3 regions of the Streptomyces sp. 3330 genome follow, and region 1 is predicted to be linked to each of the others. Evidence: predicted binding sites of a transcription regulator. Region 1 holds the regulator's gene; each other region holds the start of a gene.
What was found. Region 1 encodes HrcA, which represses chaperone genes, less so after heat shock. Its sites were predicted from a motif close to TTNGCACTCNGNNNNNCNGAGTGCNAA; they were not measured.
Positions count from the first base shown of each region.

Region 2: a site for HrcA is predicted at 3,713-3,739, ahead of groES (co-chaperone GroES). Genes of this name have one in related genera too.
Region 3: a site for HrcA is predicted at 1,810-1,836, ahead of groL (chaperonin GroEL). Genes of this name have one in related genera too.

Region 1 covers NZ_JAVDVA010000001.1:544,533-551,147, forward strand. The annotation lists gene J2X68_RS02410 (nitronate monooxygenase) at 1-497, opposite strand, end outside; gene dnaJ (molecular chaperone DnaJ) at 687-1,823, opposite strand; gene hrcA (heat-inducible transcriptional repressor HrcA) at 1,824-2,840, opposite strand; gene J2X68_RS02425 (MBL fold metallo-hydrolase) at 3,000-3,743, shown strand; gene J2X68_RS02430 (DUF3097 domain-containing protein) at 3,786-4,589, shown strand; gene hemW (radical SAM family heme chaperone HemW) at 4,703-5,935, opposite strand; gene J2X68_RS02440 (Dyp-type peroxidase) at 6,095-6,615, opposite strand, start outside.
Region 2 covers NZ_JAVDVA010000005.1:118,084-124,698, reverse strand. The annotation lists gene J2X68_RS10780 (SDR family oxidoreductase) at 1-478, shown strand, start outside; gene J2X68_RS10775 (ester cyclase) at 568-1,275, shown strand; gene groL (chaperonin GroEL) at 1,522-3,147, opposite strand; gene groES (co-chaperone GroES) at 3,259-3,567, opposite strand; gene J2X68_RS10760 (polysaccharide deacetylase family protein) at 3,948-4,748, opposite strand; gene J2X68_RS10755 (polysaccharide deacetylase family protein) at 4,760-5,749, opposite strand; gene J2X68_RS10750 (THUMP-like domain-containing protein) at 5,892-6,615, shown strand, end outside.
Region 3 covers NZ_JAVDVA010000003.1:133,806-140,420, forward strand. The annotation lists gene thrC (threonine synthase) at 1-709, shown strand, start outside; gene J2X68_RS06555 (ubiquitin-like small modifier protein 1) at 706-981, shown strand; gene J2X68_RS06560 (cold-shock protein) at 1,435-1,641, shown strand; gene groL (chaperonin GroEL) at 1,999-3,621, shown strand; gene J2X68_RS06570 (methyltransferase domain-containing protein) at 3,730-4,398, opposite strand; gene J2X68_RS06575 (NADH:flavin oxidoreductase) at 4,536-5,708, shown strand; gene J2X68_RS06580 (metallophosphoesterase) at 5,737-6,591, shown strand.

The sequences.
Region 1 (6,615 bases):
GCGCCGGCCCGCTCCACCGCGCGGGCCTCCTCCGCGGTGGTCGCCGTGACCAGGGTGAAGGTCCCCGCGCGCCGCAGGGAGTCCAGCACCTCGGTGCTCGGGATGCCGAAGTGGAACGAGACCACCGCCACCGGGTTGTCCAGCAGCACGGCGAGCTTGGCGTCGTAGCCGTCGTCGCGGCCGCTCTCGGGGTCGCCCAGTTCGGTCTCGTACCAGGCGGCCTCACCGGCCAGCTGGTGGGCGTAGACCTCGACGGCGCCCCTCTCCGCGTACTCCGGCTGCGGCATGAACAGGTTCACGCCGAAGGGACGGGCGGTGAGGCTCCGCAGCTGCTTGATCTCCTGGTACAGGCCGTCGGCCGTCTTGTACCCGGCCGCCAGGAATCCGAGCCCGCCGGCCTCGCACACGGCGGCCGCGAGGCGCGGGAGGGAAACACCGCCCGCCATGGGGGCCTGCACGATCGGATACGGGAAGAGATCGGTCAGTGCGGAGGACATGACGGCATGTTGTCACGTCCTCCGAACAAGTCCGAATCGACCCTTCCCATTGGCACGTGCCACCGCTCGGAGCCCGTCCGGCGTCCGGGGACGAGCCCCTCGCGGGGCCGGAGAAGGGGTCCGGCGGCGCAGCGCACGGGGCGGGAAGGGACGGAGCGGCGGGGGCGGACCGCCCCCGCACAGCTACCGTCACCGTCCGTTGAACGCGTCCTTCAGCCGGGAGAACAGCCCCTGCTGACCGGGCTGGAACTGCCCGGTGGGCCGCTCCTCGCCGCGCAGCTTGGCCAGCTCCCGCAGCACCCGCTCCTGCTCGGGGTCGAGCTTGCTCGGCGTCTGCACCTCGACGTGCACGATGAGGTCGCCGCGCCCGCCGCCCCGCAGATGCGTGACACCCCGGCCGTGCAGCGGGATCGACTGGCCGGACTGGGTACCGGGCCGGATGTCGACCTCCTCCAGCCCGTCGAGCGTCTCCAGCGGGACCTTGGTGCCGAGCGCCGCCGCCGTCATCGGCAGCGTCACCGTGCAGTGCAGGTCGTCGCCGCGGCGCTGGAACTGCGCGTGCGGCAGCTCGTGGATCTCCACGTACAGGTCGCCGGCGGGGCCGCCGCCGGGGCCGACCTCGCCCTCGCCCGCGAGCTGGATCCGGGTGCCGTTGTCGACACCGGCCGGGATCTTCACCGTCAGCGTCCGGCGCGAGCGCACGCGCCCGTCGCCCGCGCACTCCGGGCACGGGGTCGGCACGACGGTGCCGAAGCCCTGGCACTGCGGGCACGGCCGCGAGGTCATGACCTGTCCGAGGAAGGACCGCGTCACCTGCGACACCTCGCCGCGGCCGCGGCACATGTCACACGTCTGCGCGCTGGTGCCGGGGGCCGCGCCCTCGCCACTGCACGTCGTGCAGACGATCGCCGTGTCGACCTGGAGGTCCTTGGTCGTGCCGAAGGCCGCCTCCTCGAGGTCGATCTCCAGCCGGATCATCGCGTCCTGGCCGCGCCGGGTGCGCGAGCGCGGACCGCGCTGCGACGCGGTTCCGAAGAACGCGTCCATGATGTCCGAGAAGTTCCCGAAGCCGCCGGCGCCGAAGCCGCCCGCGGCCCCGCCGCCCGACTGCGACAGCGGGTCGCCGCCGAGGTCGTAGACCTGCTTCTTCTGCGGGTCCGACAACACCTCGTAGGCGGCGTTGATCTCCTTGAACCGCTCCTGGGTCTTCGGGTCCGGGTTGACGTCCGGGTGCAGCTCGCGTGCGAGCCGCCGGAAGGCCTTCTTGATCTCTTCCTGCGACGCATCGCGGCGCACGCCGAGAACGGCGTAGTAGTCCGTGGCCACCTACGACTCCGCCAGGATCTGTCCGACGTACCGTGCCACCGCTCGTACCGCTCCCATCGTTCCCGGGTAATCCATGCGGGTCGGTCCGACCACGCCCAGCTTGGCGACTGCCTCGCCGCCCGAACCGTAGCCGACCGACACCACCGAAGTGGAGTTGAGCCCCTCATAGGCGTTCTCGTGACCGATGCGTACGGTCATGCCCGAATCCCCCGCCTCGCCAAGGAGCTTGAGGAGCACGACCTGCTCCTCCAGCGCCTCCAGGACGGGCCGGATGGTGAGGGGAAAGTCATGTCCGAAGCGGGTGAGATTGGCGGTACCGCCGATCATCAGCCGCTCCTCGTTCTCCTCGACGAGCGTCTCCAGCAGGGTGGAGAGCACCGTCGTGACCGTGCCGCGGTCCTCGGTCTCGAAGGCGTCCGGCAGATCCTCCACCAGATGCGGCACGTCCGCGAACCGGCGGCCCGCGACCCGGCTGTTGAGCCGCGCGCGCAGATCCGCCAGCGAGGCCTCCCCGAAGGGCGCGGGGCAGTCCACCATCCGCTGCTCGACCCGCCCGGTGTCCGTGATCAGCACGAGCATCAGGCGTGCGGGCGCGAGCGAGAGAAGCTCCACGTGCCGCACGGTCGAGCGGGTCAGGGACGGGTACTGCACCACGGCGACCTGCCGGGTGAGCTGCGCGAGCAGCCGCACGGTCCGGGCCACGACGTCGTCGAGGTCGACGGCGCCGTCGAGGAAGTTCTGGATGGCCCGCCGCTCGGGACCGGTCATCGGCTTGACGCCGGCCAGCTTGTCGACGAACAGCCGGTAGCCCTTGTCCGTGGGGATCCGCCCGGCACTGGTGTGCGGCTGGGCGATGTACCCCTCGTCCTCCAGGGCGGCCATGTCGTTGCGGACCGTCGCCGGGGACACGCCGAGGCTGTGCCGCTCGGTGAGCGCCTTCGACCCCACGGGCTCCTCGGTGCCGACGTAGTCCTGGACGATGGCGCGCAGCACCTGGAGCCTGCGTTCACTCAGCATCGCGCGCACACCTCCACCAGTCGTCCCCGGTCCTCCGGGCGCCTCGTCTGGCACTCTTCACATCCGAGTGCCAGCGTTCCCCGGCCCAGTGTACGGCTGTGGGGTACACCCGGGGCAAGGTCGGCCCCCGGCGCAGCGTCGTAGGGCTAGCGTCGCGGTATGACGGTGACTTGGGAAGAGCTGGGGTGGGAGCGGGTCGCGGCCGGGGTGGGGCGGGTACGGCTGCCGGGCTGGGACTGCACGGCGGGGCTGGTCGTCGGGGCGGGCGCGGTACTGATGGTGGACGCGGGATCGAGCCTGGCCGAAGGGGCGCTGCTGCGGGCCCGGGCCGGGGAGCTGACCGGTTCCCGTGTGACTCATCTCGCGCTCACCCACCCCCACTTCGATCATGTGTTCGGGGCGGCGGCGTTCGCGGGCGCGGAGGTCTTCGCCGCCGTGGGGATGGACACCGTCCCGGCCGAGGAGCTGCGGGCGGACGCGGTGCGCAACGGTCTCGACGAGGCGGCGGCCACGGAGGCCGCGGACACGCTCGTCCGGCCCCGGCACCTCGTCTCCGGCGAGTGGACCCTCGACCTGGGCGGCGGCCGGCAGGTCCTGCTGGCGAACGTCGGCCCCGGTCACACCGCCCATGATCTGGCGGTCCTGGTCCCCGGCACACCCGGCGGCCCCGGTGTGCCCGGCTCCCCCGAGACGGTGTTCTGCGGGGACCTGGTCGAGGAGTCCGGCGAGCCCCAGGCGGGCCCCGATGCCGTGCCGTCCCACTGGCCCGCCGCCCTCGACCGCCTCCTCGACCTCGGCGGCGAGGACGCGCTGTACGTGCCCGGTCACGGGGCGGTGGTGGACGCGGCCTTCGTCCGGGCGCAACGCGACGCGCTGGCGGCCCGTTTCGGCGTGTCGCGCTGATCGTGTGCCCCTCGGCCCGGGGCTTCTCCTATCGTCATCCGAATGCGCCAGTACTCCGCCGACCTGACCCCTCCCTGGAAGCGGCCGAAGCCGGTCCCCGAGGTCCCGGCGGAGGCCGGGCTGGTGGTGGAGGAGCCCGGCAGCGGGTTCTGCGGGGCGGTGATCCGCTGCGAGGCGGGCACGGTGACCCTGGAGGACCGCTTCGGCAAGCACCGGGTGTTCCCGCTGGAGCCGCGCGGCTTCCTGCTGGAGGGCAGGGTCGTGACCCTCGTGCGGCCCGCGTCGTCCTCGCCCGCACGCCCCACCCGTACCGCATCCGGTTCGGTCGCCGTCCCGGGCGCACGCGCGCGGGTCGCCCGTGCCGGCCGCATCTACGTCGAGGGCCGGCACGACGCCGAGCTGGTCGAGAAGGTGTGGGGCGACGACCTGCGCGTCGAGGGCGTGGTCGTGGAGTACCTGGAGGGCGTGGACGACCTGCCGGCGATCGTCGCCGAGTTCGCGCCGGGACCCGACGCCAGGCTGGGCGTCCTGGTGGACCACCTCCTCCCCGGCACGAAGGAGTGGCGCATCGCCCGCTCGGTCACGAGCGAGCACGCCCTGGTCGTCGGCCACCCGTACATCGACATCTGGGAGGCCGTGAAGCCGTCGGCCGTGGGGATCGAGGCCTGGCCCCGGGTGCCGCACGGCCAGGACTGGAAGACGGGCGTGTGCCGGGCCCTGGGCTGGCCGGAGAACACCGGGGCGGTCTGGCAGGCGATCCTGAAGCGGGTGGGCTCCTACAAGGACCTCGAACCGGAACTGCTGGGCCGCGTCGAGGAACTGATCGACTTCGTGACGGTGTCCTGAGGCACGGGGCGGGGACGAAAACGGGGGCTCGGACCGGCGCGGGGCGCGGACGGAAGCGCGGGCTCCGGGCTCCGGGCTCCGGGCTCCGGGCTCCGGGCTCCGGGCTCCGGGGGTCAGTCCACCAGGTCCCGCACCACCGCGTCCGCCAGCAGCCGCCCGCGCAGGGTGAGCACGGCACGCCCCGCGTCGTAGGGGCCGCTGTCGAGCAGTCCGTCCGCCAGGGCCCGCCGCGACGCCGCGAGCCCGTCCGGCCGCAACAGGTCCAGCGGCACGCCCTCCCGCAGCCGCAGCTCCAGCAGGATCCGCTCCACCCGGCGGTCCTCGGCCGGCAGCAGCTCCCGCCCGGCCCCCGGCGACCGTCCGGCCGCCAGCGCCGCGGCGTACGCACCGGGGTGCTTCACGTTCCACCAGCGGACGCCGCCCACGTGCGAGTGGGCTCCCGGGCCCGCGCCCCACCAGTCGGCGCCGCGCCAGTACAGCTCGTTGTGCAGGCAGCGGGCCGCCTCGGAGGTGGCCCAGTTCGACACCTCGTACCACGCGAAGCCCGCCGCGGCGAAGGTCTCCTCGGCGATCAGATACCGGTCGGCGTGGACGTCGTCGTCGGTCATCGGGACCTCGCCCCGGCGGATCCGGCGGGCGAGCTGCGTGCCCTCCTCGACGATCAGGGCGTACGCCGAGACATGGTCGGGGCCGGCGCCCAGAGCGGCGTCCAGCGAGGCACGCCAGTCGTCGTCCGACTCGCCCGGCGTGCCGTAGATCAGGTCCAGGTTGACGTGGTCGAAGCCCGCCGCCCGGGCCTCCGCCACGCACTGCTCGGGCCGGCCGGGGGTGTGCGTGCGGTCGAGGACCTTCAGCACGTGCTGCCGGGCGCTCTGCATGCCGAACGAGATCCGGTTGAAGCCGCCCTGGCGGAGAGTGGCCAGGTAGGCGGGGTCGACGGACTCCGGGTTCGCCTCGGTCGTCACCTCCGCGTCCGCCGCCAGCCCGAACTCGTCACGGATCGCGCCCAGCATCCGCACCAGGTCGGAGGCGGGCAGCAGGGTCGGCGTGCCGCCGCCGACGAAGACCGTGCGGACCTCGCGCGGGTCGTCGCCGAGGACCTTGCGGGCCAGCCGGACCTCGTCGATCAGGGTGTCGGCGTAGTTCTCGCGGGAGGCGAGCACTCCGCCGGTGCCGCGCAGCTCGGTGGCGGTGTAGGTGTTGAAGTCGCAGTAGCCGCAGCGGGTCGCGCAGTACGGGACGTGCAGATAGAACCCGAGGGGGCGGTCGGCGGCGCCGGCGAGCGCGTGCGCGGGGAGCGCGCCGTCGTCGGGGACCGGCTCACCGTCGGGAAGTGCGGAAGGCATGCCACCCATTGTCCCGCACACCCACCGGCCCCCGTCCGGACGGCCCGGCGCCCCCTCGCACAGCAAGCCGGGCAGCAAGCGCGGGAAGGCGGGAAGGCGGTCAGGCCCGGGAAGGCGGGCGCCGGACGCCGGATGCCGGATGCCGGACGCCGGTGGGCGTCAGTCCAGCAGCTCCGCGCCCAGCGGTCGTCCCGGTCGCGCGCCCGGCAGGATGTACGCCACCGCCGAACCCCGGGCCTCGGCGAACCCGCTCAGCTCGTCCTGAGCCGCCATCCGGCGCTGCACGCGCGCGAAGAGCGCGGGGTCCCGCATGAAGGCGAGGAACAGCAGTCCCTGGTCGGTGGGGCCGTCCGCGTAGGAGTAGCCGCGGCGCAGCATCCGGGCTCCCGAGTCGAGACGGGGGCTGACGGCCCGGACGTGGGAACGCGGCGGGGCGGACCCCTCGGGACCACCGGCCGGGGAACGGCCGTCCCGGCCGGCGTCCGGCGGCCCGCCGGTGGAACGGCTGCGGCCGATGATCTCCTCCTGGCGGTGCACGGGGAGCCGTGCGAAGTCCTCCAGGCGCAGATGGACCCGTCGTACGACGAGGCAGGTGGCGTTGCCCGACCACACCCAGCGTTCGCACTCCTCGGGGGTCGGGTTGGCGGTCCCGTCCTCGAAGCCCAGCAGGTCGCGCGGGG
Region 2 (6,615 bases), on a different contig from region 1:
GATGGCCGACGAGCTGAAGATGCTCAAGGTGCACTGCGAGGCGGTGCTGCGGCTGACGTCCGCGGCGACGGCGGCGATGCGCGAGCGCGGGCGCGGGGGTGTCGTCAACGTGGCCTCGGTGGCGGCCTTCGTGCCGCGGGGGACGTACGGGGCGTCCAAGGCGTGGGTCGTGCAGTTCACCCAGGGCGCGGCCAAGGACCTGGCGGGCAGCGGGGTCCGGCTGATGGCGCTGTGCCCGGGGTTCGTGCGCACCGAGTTCCACGAGCGGGCCGGGATGGGTACGGACAACATCCCGGGCTGGATGTGGCTGGATGCGGACAAGCTGGTCGCGGCGGCGCTGCACGACCTGGCGCGCGGGAAGTCGCTGTCGATCCCCGACCCTCGTTACAAGGCGCTGATGGGCCTGGTGAAGGTGACGCCGCGCGCGCTGCTGGGCGGGATCAGCTCGCGGACGGGCCGGAAGTACGGGCCCCGGTAGCGGCCCGGGCGGTGGACGGGTGACGTCGGCGCTCCGGTGGGAAGATGGGCGTGACGGAGACCGGACCCAGGGGGGCCGGAGGCGGCGTCATGACGTTCGTACAACTCATCGACTGCAGGACCGACCGGTTCGACGAGATGGACCGGCTGATGGACACCTGGGTCGAGCAGACCAGGGGCAAGCGGACGGCGACGCACGCGGTGGTCGGCAAGGACCGCTCGGACGCGTCGCACTTCATCGAGATCGTGGAGTTCCCTTCGTACGAGGAGGCGATGCGGAACTCGAACCTGCCCGAGACCGACAAGGTCTTCCGGGAGCTGGTGGCCCTGTGCGAGGAGATGCCGACCTTCACGGATCTCGACGTCGTACGGGACGAGCAGTTGTACGCCGGGACGGCGCGGCGGTTCTTCGAGGCGATCGGCGCCCGGGGGATGCTGCCGCCGCTCGACGGACTGCTGGCCGAGGACTATCACGATCACGATCCCGCCAACGAGCAGGACACCATGGGGATGGACGCGATGCGCCGCGAGGTCGAGATGTGGCGGGGCGGGTTCGACTTCGCCTTCTCCCTCGAGGACCAGATCGAGCAGGGTGACCGGGTGTGCAACCGGTGGACCTGGAGCGGCACCCACAAGGGCGACTTCATGGGGCTCCCGGCCACCGGGCGGCAGGTCACCATGACCGGCACGACCGTGTTCCGGTGCCGGGAGGACGGGAAGATCGCCGAGGCCTGGTGGCAGTACGACCGGCTGGGGCTGATGGAACAGCTGGGAGCCCTGGACGCGCTGGAGGGCTGACTCCGGGTCCGGACCGACCGCTCGCGAAGGGACCGGCGAAGGGACCGGCGAAGGGAGAAGACCCCGTTCCGCAACGGAACGGGGTCTTCTTCGGGCACTCCGGGCCGCAGACTCGTCCTGCCGGAGGCCGGCGCTTCCCTGGTGCGTCGAGGCCCGGCGCCCCTTGGGTGGGGTGCCGGGCCTCGGTCGTGCTTGCGGCCTGGGTCAGTGGCTACCGAACCGGGCCGGGTTCACCAACGCGTCGCGTCAGTGGGAGTGGCCGTGGCTGTGGCCCGCGGCGGCCGGCTCTTCCTCTTCCTTCTTCTCGACGACCAGGGTCTCGGTCGTCAGGAGGAGGGAGGCGATGGAGGCGGCGTTCTCCAGGGCGGAGCGGGTGACCTTGACCGGGTCGATGACGCCGGCCTTGACCAGGTCGCCGTACTCGCCGGTCGCGGCGTTGAAGCCCTGGCCCTTGTCGAGCTCGGCGACCTTGGAGGTGATGACGTAGCCCTCGAGGCCCGCGTTCTCGGCGATCCAGCGCAGCGGCTCGACGACGGCGCGGCGGACGACGGCCACACCGGTCGCCTCGTCGCCGGTCTTGCCGAGGCCACCCTCGAGCACCTTCGCGGCGTGGACGAGCGCGGAGCCACCGCCGGAGACGATGCCCTCCTCGACCGCGGCGCGGGTGGCGGAGATGGCGTCCTCGAGGCGGTGCTTCTTCTCCTTCAGCTCCACCTCGGTGGCGGCGCCGACCTTGATCACGCACACGCCGCCGGCCAGCTTCGCGAGGCGCTCCTGGAGCTTCTCGCGGTCCCAGTCGGAGTCCGTGTTCTCGATCTCGGCCTTGATCTGGCCGACGCGGCCCTGGACCTCGGCGGAGTCGCCGGCGCCGTCGACGACCGTGGTGTCGTCCTTGGTGACGGTGACGCGGCGGGCGGAGCCGAGCACGTCGACGCCGACCTGGTCGAGCTTGAGGCCGACCTCTTCGGAGATGACGGTGGCGCCGGTGAGGACGGCCAGGTCCTGCAGCATCGCCTTGCGACGGTCACCGAAGCCGGGGGCCTTCACGGCGACCGCGTTGAAGGTGCCGCGGATCTTGTTCACGACCAGGGTCGACAGGGCCTCGCCCTCGAGGTCCTCGGCGATGATCAGCAGCGGGCGGGAGGAGTTGGTCTGGATGACCTTCTCCAGCAGCGGCAGCAGGTCGGCGATGGAGGAGATCTTGCCCTGGTTGATGAGGATGTAGGGGTCCTCGAGGACGGCCTCCATGCGCTCCTGGTCCGTCACGAAGTACGGCGACAGGTAACCCTTGTCGAAGGCCATGCCCTCGGTGAAGTCCAGCTCCAGACCGAAGGTGTTGGACTCCTCGACGGTGATGACACCGTCCTTGCCGACCTTGTCCATCGCCTCGGCGATGAGCTCGCCGACCTGCTGGTCCTGGGCGGACAGCGCGGCGACGGCGGCGATGTCGGACTTCTCGTCGATCGGGCGGGCGGTGGCCAGCAGATCGTCGGAGATGGCCTTGACGGCGGCGTCGATGCCCTTCTTCAGGGCGGCCGGGGAGGCACCCGCGGCGACGTTCTTCAGACCCTCGCGGACGAGCGCCTGGGCCAGCACGGTGGCGGTGGTCGTACCGTCACCCGCGATGTCGTTGGTCTTGGTCGCCACCTCCTTCACCAGCTGGGCGCCGAGGTTCTCGTACGGGTCGTCGAGCTCGACCTCGCGGGCGATCGTGACACCGTCGTTGGTGATGGTGGGGGCGCCGAACTTCTTGTCGATGACGACGTTGCGGCCCTTGGGGCCGATCGTCACCTTGACCGTGTCGGCAAGCTTGTTGACGCCGCGCTCGAGGGCGCGACGGGCGTCCTCGTCGAACTTCAGGATCTTCGCCATGGGAGCGGTTCAGCCCTCTCGGAAAACGTGGGAGAAACGAACTGCGCCCCCAGCTCCCGGCTTCACAAAGACGCGGGGCCAGGAGCGCAGTTCACTGCAAAACTGGGTGAATTACTTCTCGATGATCGCGAGCACGTCGCGAGCCGAGAGGACGAGGTACTCCTCGCCGCTGTACTTCACCTCGGTGCCGCCGTACTTGCTGTACAGGACTACGTCGCCGACCTTGACGTCGAGCGGCAGGCGCTCGCCGTTCTCGAAGCGACCCGGGCCCACGGCGAGGACGGCGCCCTCCTGGGGCTTCTCCTTCGCGGTGTCCGGGATGACCAGGCCAGAGGCGGTGGTCTGCTCGGCGTCGAGCGGCTGGACCACAATGCGGTCCTCGAGCGGCTTGATGGCAACCTTGGAGCTGGTGGTCGTCACGATCCGACCTCCCCCTTCGGAGATCTCACGGGGCTAACTGTCTGAGGTGGCGACCAGGTGGATCCGTCGTCGCGGGTGCCGGACCTGCCCGTCGCGTGTTGGCACTCTCCAGGGGGGAGTGCCAGCACTGAGACTATGACCGTGATTAGCACTCGGTCAAGCGGAGTGCCAATGACCGCGGCGCGTCGGCCGGTTTTCGGCGGTCGCGAGCGGCCCCGGCCGCCCGGCGCCGGCGCGGACCGTGCCCGGGGCGCCGCCGCCCCCGGCGCCCCGCTTCGGCCGGCGACGGACCGCGTCCCCGCTCGCCGGACGGGCGGGCGGGAAGGCGGTCGCGGCCGGGCGGGTTGCCGGGCGGCCGCCCGCCCGGGCCGCCAGACCTCTCAGACGTAGTCCTCCAGGCGGCCCACCGTCAGGCCCTGCTCCTGTACCCGCCGTAGCAGGTGCGTCGTCCGTTCGCGCAGGCCCGGGCCCGTCGACTCGTCCGGGGCCACGGCGATGACGTCGCCCGGGCGGAGGCGGTGGGGGCCGTGGGCGTAGGTGAGGCCGGCGGGGCCCATCGAGGCGCGCCAGAGGACCACGGCCGCGATGCCGCAGTCGGCGGCGGCGCGTCGGGTGGTGGTGTCGTAGGCGCCGTAGGGCGGGCGGAAGAGCCGGGGGCGCAGGCCGAAGCGGGAGCGGAGCTTGTCCTGCTGGCCGCAGATCTCGGCGCGCTGGCCTGCGTAGGGCAGGCCGCGCAGGGCCGGATGGTCCAGGGTGTGGTTCTGGATGTCCGCGCCGACGGACCGCAGGCGGGCGAAGTGGGCGTAGCCCGGGCCCACCACGGTGTCCGTGAGGAACATGCTCACCGGGAGACGCAGCTCGCGGACCATGTCGACGAAGCGGGGATCGCGCTCGGCGCCGTCGTCGTAGGTCAGGAAGACGACCCGGTCGGTCGTCGGGACGTGGTCGACGACCGGCGGGAGGGCCGCTCCCGGACTGCCCGCCAGGGTGCGGGCGGGGTGGCGCGGCGCGGGGGCCAGCGGGGCCGTCAGACCCCAGTGGCGGTAGGTGTCCCGGCCGCGCGCGTCGTGCGGGCCGACCCGGGCGGCGGCCTTCTTGCCGAGCCGCTCGATCGGGTCGACGGACTGGGCGCAGCCCGCCAGCGCGACCAGGGTCGTCAGGATCAGCAGGGCGGTCGGCATCCCCCGTGTCCTCACAGGTAGTCCTCCAGCCGTGCCACCGCGTACCCCTTCGCCGTGACCTTGTCCAGGAACCGGCGGATCATGTCGGGCATCGTGCCCTTCCAGTCGCCGCGCCCGCGGAAGTGGCTCAGGACGATGTCGCCGGGGTGCAGGTCCTGGTCCCACTCGCGGTACTCCCAGTGGTCGACGAAGACCTCCTCGGCCCAGAGCGGGGCGTAGCGCACGCCGCAGGTCTTCGCGGCGCGCAGGGTGTCCCGGTCGTAGTTGCCGAAGGGCGGCCGGAAGAGGGCGGGCCGCTTGCCGTAGCGCTTCTCGATCACGTCCTGCATGCCGCAGATCTCGCGTTTCTGGCGGCCGTAGGACAGGGCGGGCAGGTAGGGGTGGTGCAGGGTGTGGTTGTTCAGTCCCACGCCCCGGTCCTGCATCTTCTTGAAGTAGCCGTAGTCGTCCTTGACCAGGTAGTCGCTGAGGAAGGCGGTGTACGGGATCTTCAGCTCGCTCATCATCCGCAGGAACGCCGGGTCCTTCTCGGCGCCGTCGTCGATGGTGAGGAAGACGACCCGGTTCCCGGTCGGGATCGTGGTGAAGACCGGCGGGAGACCGAGTTCCTCGTGGTCGTCGACCTCGAAGCCCTTGCGGGTGGTGATCTCCGGCTTCTCCGCGGGCGGCGCCGGGGGTGTCAGCGGGACCTTCTTCAGACCCCAGCGCCTCGCCGCGGCGACCCGGGCCCGGTGCGCGGCGCGGAGCCGGTCGGCGTACGAGTAGAGGGCGCGGGCGGGCGCCGCCGCGGGGGGCGGCGCCGCCTTCCCGGGCTGCTGGCCCGCCGCGGGGCGGGCGGCGCGGCCGGCGCCCTCGTCGCCTCCCGCGCAGCCCGAGGCGACGGCGGCCAGCGCGAGGACGGCGATCAGACTCCGGACGCCCGCGGGCCGGTGGCCGGATCCGCGCCGACGCGGCACCCGAGAACAGCCGTGCTTGTCATCATTTTGTACGACAGGTCCCATGGCGCCGGATCCTCGCAGCCGCCCGCCCCGGAACCCGGACCGACACCGCCGCCGGGGACGCACCATCCACCGACTGGCCCACAGGAACCGGTGACGTGCGGGCGGTGACCGCCGCGGCGGGCGGCTGGCCGACAATGAGGTGGTGAACGACCTCGCTCCCCTCCTCACCGCCGAGGGCCGTGCCCTCCTCGACCTGGTGCGTGGCACCGCTCCCGCCGACGAGCTCGCCGTCGCCACCCGGCTGCGCCGCGAGCACCCCGCCGCTCTGGTGTCCGCCGCGCTCGGCCAGGCCCGGCTGCGGCAGCGGGCGGCGGCGAAGTTCGGGGCCGAGGACGCGGAACGCATGTTCTTCACGCCGAACGGCGTGGAGCAGTCGACGCGGGCGAGTGTCGCCGGATACCGGGCCGAGCGGATGAAGGCGCTCGGCGTGACGTCGGTCGCCGACCTGTGCTGCGGGATCGGCGGCGACGCGATCGCGCTCGCCCGGGCCGGGATCCGGGTGCTGGCCGTGGACCGGGACCCGGTCACGGCGGAGGTGGCGCGGGCGAACGCCGACGCGCTGGGACTGAGCGGGCTGATCGAGGTACGCGAGGCGGACGTCACCGAGGTGGACACCGGCGGCTACGACGCCGTGTTCGTCGATCCGGCGCGCCGCGGAGGCCGCGGGCGCATCTTCGATCCCGAGGCGTACTCGCCGCCCCTGTCGTGGGCGGTCGGCGCCGCCCTCGCGGCCCCGCGCGCCGCTCTGAAGATCGCGCCCGGCGTGCCGCACGAGGCGATCCCGGCCGAGGCCGAGGCCGAGTGGATCTCGGACGGCGGGGACGTGAAGGAGGCGGTGCTGTGGTTCGGCACCGAGCCGGGGGCCG
Region 3 (6,615 bases), on a different contig from region 1:
CGGCATCGAGGGCAACTACGACGACGTCAACCGCTTCTGCTCCGAGCTCATCGGCGACCCGGCGGGCGAGGGCTGGGGCTTCGTCAACGTCAACCTGCGGCCGTACTACGCGGAGGGCTCCAAGACGCTGGCGTACGAGATCTGCGAGCAGCTCGGCTGGCGGCTGCCGGACCAGCTGGTCGTGCCGATCGCCTCCGGCTCCCAGCTCACGAAGATCGACAAGGGCCTGCAGGAGCTGATCAGGCTCGGGCTGGTCGAGGACAAGCCGTACAAGATCTTCGGCGCGCAGGCCGAGGGCTGCTCTCCGGTGTCCGTGGCCTACAAGGCCGGGCACGACGTGGTCCGCCCGCAGAAGCCGAACACCATCGCCAAGTCGCTGGCCATCGGCAACCCGGCGGACGGTCCGTACGTCCTCGACATCGCGCGGCGGACCGGCGGCGCGGTGGAGGACGTGAACGACGAGCAGGTCGTCGACGCGATCAAGCTGCTGGCGCGGACCGAGGGCATCTTCGCGGAGACCGCCGGCGGTGTGACCGTGGGTGTGACGCGCAAGCTGATCGAGAACGGTCTTCTCGACCCGACCAAGACGACCGTCGTCCTCAACACGGGCGACGGACTGAAGACCCTGGACGCGGTGGCCGGCACCGGGCTGACCGCGACCATCCGTCCGAACCTCGACTCCTTCCGAGAGGCTGGCCTCGCGTCATGAGCGTCAACGTCCGCATCCCCACCATCCTGCGCACCTACACCGGCGGCCAGGCCGAGGTGAAGGCCGAGGGAGCCACCCTCGGCGAGGTCATCGCCGACCTGGAGAAGAACCACACGGGCATCGCGGCGCGCGTCCTGGACGACCAGGGCAAGCTGCGCCGGTTCGTCAACGTGTACGTGAACGACGACGACGTCCGCTTCGAGCAGGGTCTGGAGACGGCCACTCCGGACGGCGCCGGCGTCTCCATCATCCCGGCCGTCGCCGGCGGCTGACCGTAGTTCAGTACCCGTCGGTAGTAACCGTCGGTAACAGCGATTACCGAGCGTTCATCGAATTGCCCTCTCCGCGATAGAAGCGGAGGGGGCAATTCAGCGTGGTTGAGCGCGGTACAGTTGGGGAACCCGGTCCGGATCACCGGATCCGGAGCCTTTGATTTCTGCCCCGAGCCCGACAAGAAGCAGCCAATATGCGCGCCGCTTCCGTGGCTTTTGAGGCTTATGCAGGGCCCGACTTGCCCTCAATTCAGGCGAATTCTCGCCACATTCCGGATCCCGTGCGTCCGGAATTCTCGTCCGACTGACCTGTTGCAGACGGCAGTTGGACAGATACATTCAGCCGCGGTCGACGCGTTCCGGCGCACGCCCCCAAGCCAACCGGGGGGTGAGGTCTGACCCGGATCCGCGAAGTGTGGATCTGTGCAAGGGCCAGTAATAGGGGAGTTAGGCATGGCTCAGGGCACCGTCAAATGGTTCAACGCGGAGAAGGGGTACGGCTTCATCGCGGTCGACGGTGGTGCGGATGTTTTCGTCCACTACAGCGCGATCCAGATGGACGGCTACCGCACCCTGGAAGAGGGTCAGCGGGTCGATTTCGAGATCTCGCAGGGTCAGAAGGGGCCGCAGGCGGACATGGTCCGGCTCGCGACCGGCTGAAGCACGCGCCGACTGAAAGCGTCGTTCTTCTGTACAACTGACGAAGGGCTCGCACCCCCACGGGGCGCGAGCCCTTCGGTCTGTCCGGGTGCGCCCGCGAGGCCTGGCCGAGGCGTCGTCCGGACGCCTGCGGAGGGTGTCCGGAAGGGCACGGGTCCGGCGGAGGCGCTTGCACTCTCATGGGTCGAGTGCTAATCATTGGCGTTAGCACTCTGAAGGTGAGAGTGACAAAGAAGGACCGGGTCGGTGAGGCCCGCAGGCCAAGTGGGGCAAGGAACCACGCGGCCGGCGAGCCGTCCGTCGCGGGCGCCAGCGCGGTCCGGAGCAATCCACCCCAGTCCGGGAGGACCACTTCACATGGCCAAGATCATCGCGTTCGACGAGGAGGCACGGCGCGGCCTCGAGCGCGGCATGAACCAGCTCGCGGACGCCGTGAAGGTGACGCTCGGCCCCAAGGGCCGCAACGTCGTCCTCGAGAAGAAGTGGGGCGCCCCCACGATCACCAACGATGGTGTTTCCATCGCCAAGGAGATCGAGCTCGAGGACCCGTACGAGAAGATCGGCGCCGAGCTGGTCAAGGAAGTCGCCAAGAAGACGGACGACGTCGCCGGTGACGGTACGACCACCGCGACCGTCCTCGCCCAGGCCCTGGTCAAGGAAGGCCTGCGCAACGTAGCCGCCGGCGCCAACCCGATGGCCCTCAAGCGCGGCATCGAGAAGGCCGTCGAGGCCGTCTCCGGTGCGCTGCTCGAGCAGGCCAAGGATGTCGAGACCAAGGAGCAGATCGCTTCCACGGCCTCCATCTCCGCCGCCGACACCCAGATCGGCGAGCTCATCGCCGAGGCGATGGACAAGGTCGGCAAGGAAGGCGTCATCACCGTCGAGGAGTCCCAGACCTTCGGTCTGGAGCTGGAGCTCACCGAGGGTATGCGCTTCGACAAGGGCTACATCTCGGCGTACTTCGCCACCGACATGGAGCGTATGGAGGCCGTCCTCGACGACCCGTACATCCTGATCGCGAACTCCAAGATCGCCAACGTCAAGGACCTGCTCCCGCTCCTCGAGAAGGTCATGCAGGGCGGCAAGCCGCTGCTGATCATCGCCGAGGACGTCGAGGGCGAGGCTCTGTCGACGCTGGTCGTCAACAAGATCCGCGGCACCTTCAAGTCCGTCGCGGTCAAGGCCCCGGGCTTCGGCGACCGCCGCAAGGCGATGCTGAACGACATCGCCATCCTCACCGGTGGCGAGGTCATCTCCGAGGAGGTCGGTCTCAAGCTCGAGAACACGACCATCGACCTGCTCGGCAAGGCCCGCAAGGTCGTCATCACCAAGGACGAGACCACCATCGTCGACGGTGCCGGCTCCTCGGACCAGGTCGCCGGTCGGGTCAACCAGATCCGCGCCGAGATCGAGAACAGCGACTCGGACTACGACCGCGAGAAGCTGCAGGAGCGCCTGGCGAAGCTCGCCGGCGGTGTCGCGGTCATCAAGGCCGGCGCCGCCACCGAGGTGGAGCTCAAGGAGCGCAAGCACCGCATCGAGGACGCCGTCCGCAACGCGAAGGCCGCCGTCGAGGAGGGCATCGTCGCCGGTGGTGGCGTTGCGCTCATCCAGGCGTCCGCCGTCTTCGAGAAGCTGGAGCTCGAGGGTGACGAGGCGACCGGCGCCAACGCCGTGCGCATCGCGCTCGAGGCCCCGCTGAAGCAGATCGCCGTCAACGGTGGTCTCGAGGGTGGCGTCGTCGTCGAGAAGGTCCGCAACCTTCAGGTCGGTCACGGCCTGAACGCCGCGACCGGCGAGTACGTCGACATGATCGCCGAAGGCATCATCGACCCGGCGAAGGTCACGCGCTCTGCCCTGCAGAACGCCGCCTCCATCGCCGCGCTGTTCCTCACCACCGAGGCCGTCATCGCCGACAAGCCGGAGAAGGCCGCCGCGCCCGCCGGCGGCGGCATGCCGGGCGGTGACATGGACTTCTGATCGACTCCGGTCGATCGCCTGTCCTTCAGACCGAGGGCGGCACCCCTGTTCGACGGGGGTGCCGCCCTCGGGCGTTCCCGGCGCGGAACCGGTCGGAGCGGCCGCGGGTCAGGCGGCGGCGTAGTACGAGGCGACGGCCGGCTGACCCGTGTAGTTGGGACCGGCGGCCGGATCGGCGCCGAGGTAGCGGAACGGGAGCCGCACCGCCCGGCCGCCCCGGAGGGTGAGGCGGTGACGGCGGGTGCTGTACTCCCAGCCGGCCGCGCGCAGGGCCGCCAGCGCCGGTCGTGCCGCGGACGATCCGTCGGCATGGCGCACCGACTCCGGGTCGAAGTGCGCGGCCAGCAGACCGTCCCCGGTCAGCCAGGACGCGGCGCGGCTGAGCAGGCCGAGCTGGTCGCCGACGTAGTGCAGGCCGTGCACGCAGGTGATCAGGTCGTACGTCCGGGACGGGGTCCAGGACGAGACGGAGGCGACTGTCTCCTCCAGGGCGGGCGGCGCCGGCCGCGGGACGAGCGGGCCCACCAGGTCGACGCCGGTGAGGACCGCCCCGGCGGGCAGCGCAGACGCGGCCTCGCGCAGGGCGCGGCCCTCGCCGCTGCACAGGTCCAGCCAGGAGGGCGCGGGACGGTGCGCCAGCTGGGCCAGGAGGTCGACGCCCAGTTCCCGGGCGTAGCTGTTGACGCCGGTGAGGCCGCGCTCGCGGTTCATGGCGTTGTTGGCGACGACAGCGGACCGTTCCAGCTCGGGAGGGGCGAGCAGCGAGGGCTTCGGCATGGCGTCATTTTCTCGCGCGCGGGCCGCGCGACCGGGCCGCGCGACCGGGCCGCGTGGCCGGGATCACAGGAGCTGTCCCGTCGGGTTCGGAATGACGCGGGGGGCCGGCGGGGTTCAGTGGAAGAGGCACTCAATGCATGTGCACATACCAGCCGGTCCCACCGTCCCGAGGAGCCCTCCACGTGAGCATCACCCCGCCCGCCGCTTCGCGCGCCGCCGACATCCTGGCCCGCCCGGTGTCCCTCAACGGGCTCACCGTCCCGAACCGCATCGCCATGGCGCCGATGACCCGCATGTTCTCCCCGGACGGCATTCCCGGCGAGGACGTGGTGTCGTACTACGGCCGCCGGGCCGCCGCCGGTGTCGGCCTCATCGTCACCGAGGGGACGTACGTCGGGCACGAGTCCGCGGGGCAGAGCGACCGGGTGCCCCGGTTCCACGGCGCGGAGCAGCTCGCGGGCTGGGCGAAGGTCGCGGAGGCCGTGCACGCGGGCGGCGGGAAGATCGTGCCGCAGCTGTGGCACATCGGGATGGTGCGCAAGCAGGGTGAGCCGCCGTTCGCGGACGCGCCCGCCGTCGGCCCCTCCGGTATCCGCGTCGACGGGACCGAGGGCACCGGCAAGGCGATGACCCAGCGCGACCTGGACGACGTCATCGGCGCGTTCGCCGAGGCCGCGGCCGCCGCCGAGCGCATCGGCTTCGACGGCGTGGAGATCCACGGCGCCCACGGTTACCTGGTGGACCAGTTCCTGTGGGCCGGCACCAACCGCCGCACCGACGCCTACGGCGGCGACGCCGTGGCCCGCGCGAAGTTCGCCGTCGAGATCGTGGCCGCCGTGCGCGAGACCGTCTCGGCCGAGTTCCCGATCATCTTCCGCTACTCGCAGTGGAAGCAGGAGGCGTACGACGCGCGGCTCGCCGAGACGCCGGAGGAGCTGGAGGCGATCCTCGCCCCGCTCGCCGCCGCCGGTGTCGACGCCTTCCACGCCTCCACCCGCCGCTACTGGCTCCCGGAGTTCGACGGTTCGGACCTCAACCTCGCGGGCTGGACGAAGAAGCTCACCGGCAGGCCCACCATCACGGTCGGCTCGGTCGGTCTCGACGGCGACTTCCTCAAGGCCTTCGCGGGCGAGGGTTCCCCGGTCAAGGGCATCGACGACCTCCTCGACCGGCTGGAGCGCGACGAGTTCGACATGGTGGCCGTCGGGCGCGCGCTGCTCCAGGACCCCCAGTGGGCGGCCAAGGTGCTCGCCGGCCGTCTCGACGAGCTGAAGCCGTACGACGCCGCCGCGCTGCGCACCCTCAGCTGAGCGTCAACGCGCGGGTAGGGTCCGGGAGATGAGAATCCTTCAGCTCTCGGACACCCATATCGGCCGCGTCGACGGGCCCGAAGGCCGCCGTGTCGACGCCGCCGACTCCCTGCGGCTCCTGCTCGGCGAGCTCCGCCATCTGCGGGACGTGGACGCGGTCGTCGTCACCGGCGATCTCGCCGACGACGGCTCGGTGGAGGCGTACACGACCGTGCGGGAGCTGATCGGCGGTTTCGCGCGCGCTCTCGGCGCGCCGCTCTTCTACACCACCGGCAACCACGACGAACGGTCCGCCTTCACCAAGGTGCTGGGCAGCGGCCACCCGGACGCCGTCCTGGTCTTCCCCGGCGCCGAGCGGGCCGCCGTCAGCACGGTGGGCGGCCTGCGGCTCGTCACCCTGGACTCGCTGGTGCCGGGGGAGGTGTACGGCAGGCTCGGCGCGGCCCAACTGGACTGGTTGCGTGAGGTGTTGAGCACGCCGGCCGAGCTGGGGACCGTCATCGCCTTCCACCACCCCCCGATCAGCCTCGACCTCTCGGCGACCCAGCGGGTCTTCGGGCTGCGCGATCCCGAGGGGCTGGCGGAGGTGATCCGCGGGAGTGACGTCCGCGTGCTGCTCACCGGACATTTCCATCTCCAGCTCTTCGGCCTGCTGGCCGCCGTACCGGTGTGGGTGACGCCCGGGGTCGTCAACCGCATCGACCTGACCACCGCGCCCGGCACCGAGCGGGCGGTGCGTGGGGCGTCCGCGTCCCTGGTGGAGCTGGGCGGGGCGACGGGGCCGATGTTCCACACCCTGCACGCCCGGGATCCGCGCGCCCACGAGACGGTCTACGAACTGGACGAGGAGCGGACCCGGGAGATCATCGCGCGACACGGCTGAGACCCGGGGCGGCGCCTCGTCGCC